Regions from separate parts of the Bacillus capparidis genome, predicted to be linked through region 1. Evidence: riboswitches for the same ligand, from Rfam matches in the RefSeq annotation. Region 1 holds a riboswitch; the other holds the start of a gene.

The links. A riboswitch is a leader RNA that binds a small molecule or an ion and turns the genes downstream of it on or off. The one in region 1 is predicted to bind preQ1.
Region 2: linked by a shared signal. The riboswitch ahead of queC (7-cyano-7-deazaguanine synthase QueC) and the one ahead of JOC74_RS16585 (QueT transporter family protein) in region 1 are both predicted to bind preQ1.

The regions. Positions count from the first base shown of each region.
Region 1 covers NZ_JAFDST010000004.1:186,537-189,961, reverse strand. The annotation lists gene purT (phosphoribosylglycinamide formyltransferase 2) at 1-74, shown strand, start outside; gene JOC74_RS16590 (nuclease-related domain-containing protein) at 400-1,380, shown strand; gene JOC74_RS16585 (QueT transporter family protein) at 1,422-1,907, opposite strand; PreQ1 riboswitch class I at 1,914-1,958, opposite strand; gene JOC74_RS16580 (AGE family epimerase/isomerase) at 2,070-3,254, shown strand; gene JOC74_RS24000 (hypothetical protein) at 3,289-3,417, shown strand.
Region 2 covers NZ_JAFDST010000001.1:268,356-271,780, forward strand. The annotation lists gene JOC74_RS01350 (YkvI family membrane protein) at 306-1,361, shown strand; PreQ1 riboswitch class I at 1,443-1,487, shown strand; gene queC (7-cyano-7-deazaguanine synthase QueC) at 1,589-2,245, shown strand; gene queD (6-carboxytetrahydropterin synthase QueD) at 2,247-2,687, shown strand; gene queE (7-carboxy-7-deazaguanine synthase QueE) at 2,680-3,411, shown strand.

The DNA.
Region 1 (3,425 bases):
TATCTTCATCAGACACAGTGGAAAAAGCGAGAGTGAATGCGGAGTTGGCTCTTGATCGGTTAAAGGTGAAATAAATTGTATGTAAAGGAATAGTGGGCAGAAGACCCATGTGCAATTATGAAGTGTTTTTGTGCAAATATGACACGAACCTGTTCAATAAACGGGCACATCTGTTCAATTATGCAGTGCATCTGTTCAATTTTAGGTTAAACCTGTGCAAATAATTGTTTCAATTGTTCAATTGGTCTACGGCGCTGACATGATCCCGAAATGATCGCATGATAATCCCCTTATAAAAATTGAATTTGAATGATTATTTCACTATTTTCACAATAAAGCAGGTCGTTTGCAGATAATTATAGAAAATCCTATCAAACTTTTCATAAGGAGTTTGATAGGATGATCATTAAAGAACGGAAATACCCGATATCAATTCAGAAGCTTGAAGCAATCTTAAGAAGATTACCTAAAAAACCTTCCTTTTCATCAAAAAGAGCATTAATTGAAGAGGAGCTGCTTAAACAGAAAGCAGGTTATTATGGAGAGCAGTCCCTTGACTATCATCTGCGCTTTTTGCCGGATAAAAAATATTTTATTCTCCAAGATCTGAGACTTGCAAACAAATACGGATTTTTTCAGATTGATACGTTAATTCTTTCCCAGAGCTTTCTTGTAATCCTTGAAATCAAAAATATAAAAGGGACCATCTATTTTGATGACAACTTTAATCAACTTATTCGATCATCCGATGGAAAAGAGGAAGGGTTTTTAGACCCGCTGCTGCAAATCAGAAGGCAGCAGTCAGAGTTGATGCATTGGTTATCTAATGATTTTAAAAATTTCCCTGAAATCCCCATAGAAACCTTTGTTGTAATTAGCAACCCTTCCACAATCATTAAGTCCACGACAAATAATACTTTTCTTAAGGAAACGGTAATGCATGGAACATTACTTCCTCAAAAGATAACCGATCTTGGCAAAAAGCACCCTCCTAAAATCATCCCGATGAAACAGTTGAAAGAACTTGCTCATAAGTTAAAGAAAATGCATGTAGTGAGCAATCCAGACCTATTAAAAAGGTTTGACATTAAGAAATCGGAATTAGTTAAAGGAGTATACTGTCCAAAGTGTCATTCTTTGCCAATGTTGAGAAAGAATAAAGCATGGCTTTGCAAATCCTGTTCATATTCTTTAAGAGATGCCCATATTGAATCATTGAAAGATTACGCGCTTTTAATAGGGCCGACAATCACCAATCGACAGCTTAGAGATTTCTTGTACCTTTCTTCTAGAACTACTTCCGTCTATTTTCTCAAATCCATGAACCTAAAGCATTCCGGCAACACAAAAGGCAGGGTATACGAATTGCATTTTTCATAGGAAGTGAAGCAGTATTGCGAGAGTATGCATCATTCTAAAAACTAAACTAATTTATCAAACCTCACCCGTTTATTCAACGCATACATGATCGGCATCCCAACGAACATGACGACAAATTCGCCAATGGCGGTCGTAAGCCATGTCGCAAAGAAGGGGAAGTCCATCGCCAATTGAAGCTCGATCGCAATCAAAAACATTGTAAATGTGAAAACGAGTGTGTTGATCACCATACGGGCAACAATGCTTTTGACAAATCGTGCCGAAAAAATCGTAATTGATAAGGCCAGCAGAGATTGCCCGACACCAAAAACGAGGTCATAGGCAAGTAATGGAGAAAAAAACAAATTCGTTAGAAATACACCTAAAATAATTCCATAAATAAATTTTTTATTAAAAACGACCAAATGATTGAACATTTCTGAGATGCGAAATTGGATATTCGTAAACCCAAATGGCTGGATTAAAGCTGAAACTGCAATGTATAAAGCAGCAAACAAAGCATTTCCTACAATTGTTTTGGTACTCATTTTTCTCTCTCCTTAGTTTTTTATCGTGGGATGGTTACGAACCACGTCCTGCAAAATCTACATAATAAAACCACTGGCATGTTTAGTAAACATAAAATTGGAGAGTTTATCAAGAAAGATGATAGGGAAACATCTAAAAAAACAAATAAGGGGGACCTAAATGTGAATGTGAAATCAGAAGAATATATAAAAGAACAGATATTTTCCGCGTTGAATTTTTATTATCCAAAATGTATGGACCTCGAAAATGGCGGATACGTGGGAGAGATGCTGGATGATGGAACCATAGTTGATGTCAAAACGAAGCATCTTGTTGCTACGAGCCGTCACATCTATACCTTTAGTGTCGGAGCTCTGCTAGACGGACCCGAATGGTGCAAAGAAGCGGCTGAACATGGATTAAGATTTCTGCAGTCCTTTCATTTGGATAAGGAAAACGGCGGGTATTTTACTGAGCTTAGCGGTCAAGAGGTGGCAGATTCCTCAAAAAACGCTTACGGGCATGCATTCGTTCTTTTAGCCGCTTCAATGGCAGCAAAAGCCGGAATATCTGGATCAGAAAAGGTGATCGAGGACGTTTATCAGACAATGGAGAAGCATTTTTGGGAAGAGGAGCACCGCTTATATAGGGATTTTGCAAACGCAGATTGGAGCAATTTTTCAAGCTATCGCGGGCAAAATGCTAATATGCACTCATGTGAAGCTATGTTGACAGCCTATGAAGCAACAGGGGATGAAAAATATTTGAAACGAGCACATGAGCTTGCAGAAAGTGTAGTGAATAAGCTGGCTAGTCAAAGCGGAGGCTGGATTTGGGAGCACTTTGATGAACAATGGAAGGCGAATTTTCAATACAGTAATGAAACAAATAACGAAACACGTGATGAATTTCGTCCGATCGGTTTTGTTCCGGGTCATCAATTTGAATGGTGCAAGATGTTTGTTTGGCTGGATAAATATCAAAATGAACCAGGGCTTGTAGAAAAAGCAGAAACGTTATTTAAAGACACATGGAATAAAGCTTGGGATGAAAAATACGGCGGCCTGATTTATTCTTTAACTCAGCAATTTGAAATGATAGATGATGATAAAAATTATTGGGTCCAGGCCGAAGCAATAGCCGCTTCTGCCATGCTGGCTGCCAGAACAGGAAATGAAGCGTATTGGGATTGTTACCGTCAAGTCTTTCAATATAGCCACTATTATTTTATCGATCATCAATATGGTGCCTGGTATGCTTTGCTTTCTCGTCAAAACAAGAAATATTCAGAATTGAAAAGCCCGGCGACCAAAGCGGATTATCACCCGATTTCTGCTTGCTATTTGGCATTAAGAGAAATAAAATAATAGTATTGTGAAAACATGAAAGGAGGGTGCCCGGATGAAGAAGAGATCTATTTCAAATCTATCTAAAGGTATTGGGTACTCGACTGCTGTTTTCTTTAAAGTTGTGGATCACGGGAGAAGTCTGTCTATAAACGGAAGCCTTAGCGATTCATTTCTTTATTAGAAGGAATA
Region 2 (3,425 bases), on a different contig from region 1:
CTATGGTTATAGTATACTTTGACCTATTTTGACTTTCAAATAATATGCTTAACCTTTTTTGAAAAAGTGAATCTTCAATAAGCGGGGATTCGACGATATTGAAGGCATTTCAACAGGATGCCTGAGTAAAGCCGCCGTACATACATACCTCACCTAGACTTTTCTTGGAACCTATAGCCCTCGAGATAGGAGAGCTTACTGGTCACTTTATGCGGGATATTTTTAAAAGTAAACCATGAAATGTTCTTCTTTTCAAGCTACTTGTCTCATAAGCTGTATCAAGGCTTGTCACACGGAGGAATCAAATGAAGCATTCGGGAAATTCTACTATTCAACTATCGTTTGTCTATGTGGGGACTGTTGTCGGTGCAGGCTTTGCCACTGGAAAAGAAATTGTTGAGTTTTTCTTGAAATTCGGACCAGCAGGGATGCTGGGTATCCTTATCAGCGGAATAATGTTTACTTTTTTAGGATCCAAAATGATGATCATTTCAAGAAGGATCAGAGCGGCGTCTTATCGGGAGCTTAACATATTTCTTTTTGGAAAAACAATCGGCCCGGTCGTAAATGGTTTTTTGCTGCTGATCTTATTCGGGGTTACCTCAGTACTTTTATCGGGAGCGGGAGCGATTTTCAAGGAACAGCTTCATACCTCTGCCCATTTCGGAATCCTTTTAACGATTGCTATTTGCTTGCTGGTTCTTTCGCGGGGAATAAATGGGCTTTTCGGAGTGAATATCCTTGTGGTGCCGATGCTTATGCTCTTTACGATGATTGTCTTTACGGATTCGTTTTTGTTTTATGAAGACTTGGGCTCGCAATTTTGGGTAGTCGATTTAGAAAAATCAGACGTTGGCTGGATCGTTTCAGCAATTTCCTACGGCGCTTTTAATTTGTCGCTTGCACAAGCTGTTCTTGTCCCGGTTGCTTCTGAATTAGAATCTGAGAAACAAATAAAAGCAGGAGCGTATTTGGGAGGAGGGATTTTAACCGTCATTTTGCTTTGTTCTTTTTTGGCAATGACGACGCTGCCGGATACTCTTTTTTTTGACGTTCCAATGGCTCATGTCGTGCAAATCTCATCCGGGAGTATACATATGATTTATCTATTAATTATTTTCGGGGAAATTTTCACCTCTGTCATCGGCAACATTTACGGTATGGAGAAGCAGATCAGAAAATATGTGAACATCAATCGAATTGTAATTTATTGCATGATTTTAGGTATAGCTTATTGCATCAGTCTCGTAGGATACGGGAAGCTCTTGACTGCCATTTATCCTTTGTTCGGAAATGTTAGCATATTTTTTGTCTTGTTCTTATTGTTTAAAAAAATACCTGACAACAGCGTCTTGAAATGAGAAGCAGCACATTGGCAGCAAGCTTAAAATATGCTAAACTAACGAACGTGTCTACAAAATAAATAAATACCGTGTAACTAAACGGGAGAGGTTCTAGAAAAACCCTCTATAAAAAACTAAGGACTCATGCTGTATCCTTGGATGCGGCTTTTTGTTTTTTATGGCTAGAACACCTTCCATTCAAACGGAGGGTGTTTTTTATATGTTATACGAAAGAAGGAGTAAAAATGAGGAAGGAAAAAGCAGTTGTTGTATTTAGCGGAGGACAGGATAGCACAACTTGTCTTGTGTGGGCGCTTCAGGAGTTTGCTGAAGTCGAAACTGTTACTTTTCACTATAACCAGCGGCACCAGCTGGAAACAGAGGTAGCTGGAAAGATTGCCAAAAAGCTAAACGTTAAGAATCATTTGCTTGATATGTCTTTGCTGAATCAATTGGCCCCTAATGCCCTGACAAGAGACGAAATGGAGATAAAAATGAATGAGGATGGCTTGCCTTCCACGTTTGTCCCTGGCAGAAATTTAGTCTTTTTATCCTTTGCTTCTATACTGGCTTATCAAATCGGAGCCAGACATATTGTTACCGGTGTATGCGAGACAGATTTCAGCGGATATCCGGATTGCAGGGATTCTTTTATTAAGTCCTGCAACGTGACAGTTAATTTGGCAATGGATAAGCCTTTTGTCATTCATACACCATTAATGTGGCTGAATAAAAAAGAAACGTGGAAGCTTGCTGATGAGCTTCATGCACTGGATTTAGTGAGAAATGAAACCTTGACTTGCTATAACGGCATCATTGCTGACGGATGCGGCGAATGCCCTGCCTGTGTGCTTAGGAAAAATGGGTTAAACGAATATTTACATGAAAAAGGAGGAAATTAGAATGCTTTCACAAACGTATCCTCAAGCATTTCATCCATATTCGTTTGAATTGAATAAAGACATGCAGATCTCTGCAGCACATTTTATTCCGAGAGAAGAAGCGGGCGCGTGCAGCCGCGTCCACGGCCATACGTACACGGTAAATCTGACGATTGCAGGAGATACCCTGGATTCTTGCGGTTTTTTGGTTAATTTTAGTACGTTAAAAAAAATCGTCCATGGAAAATACGATCATACGCTTTTAAATGATCATCTTGAATTTTCAGGCGAAGATGCTTATTCGTTTCCTACGACTGAGGTCGTGGCTAAATCGATTTATGATGCAGTAGAAACATATTTGAATACATTGTCCAACCGGCCCGTCTGCGTCCAGGTTTTCGTGAGAGAGACGCCGACAAGTTATTGTGTATACCGGCCGAAAAAGGAGCAAGCCCATGAATAAACCAATTCCCGTTTTAGAAATATTCGGACCGACCGTGCAGGGAGAGGGCAGTGTCATCGGGCAGAAAACGATGTTTGTCCGGACGGCGGGCTGTGATTATTCCTGCAGCTGGTGTGATTCTGCTTTTACATGGGATGGTTCAGCAAAAGGAGATATCAAGTGGCTTGAGCCAAATGAAGTTCTCGATTCTCTTAGAGAGACAGGAGGAGGGTGTTTTTCTCACGTCACCATTTCCGGAGGCAACCCCGCCTTGCTGAAACCTCTTGGCGGATTGACTGCATTGCTAAAAGAAAAAGGCTATCGAATTGCACTTGAGACACAAGGGAGTATCTTCCAGGAGTGGTTCGCGGATATCGATGATTTAACCATTTCACCGAAGCCGCCAAGCTCGGGAATGGTTTGCGATTTTACGAAGCTTACAGCTATATTTGAATCGTTAGAAAAAATGAATCGTCTTCAAAGTGTAACCTTGAAAATCGTTATTTTTTCAGATGAAGATTTGGAGTTTGCTAAAGGAGTGCATCAGAAATACCCCGGGCTCCCGTTGTTTCTGCAAGTTGGAAACGATGATCTGAATTCTCGGGATACGAATGATTTAGCGCAAAAGCTTCTGGAAAAATATGAAGGGCTTGTCGAAAAGGTTTGTGCGGATGAGGATTTAACCAATGTCCGCGTTCTTCCCCAGCTTCACACCTTAATATGGGGGAATAAAAGAGGAGTATAACTAATAGGGAGAGA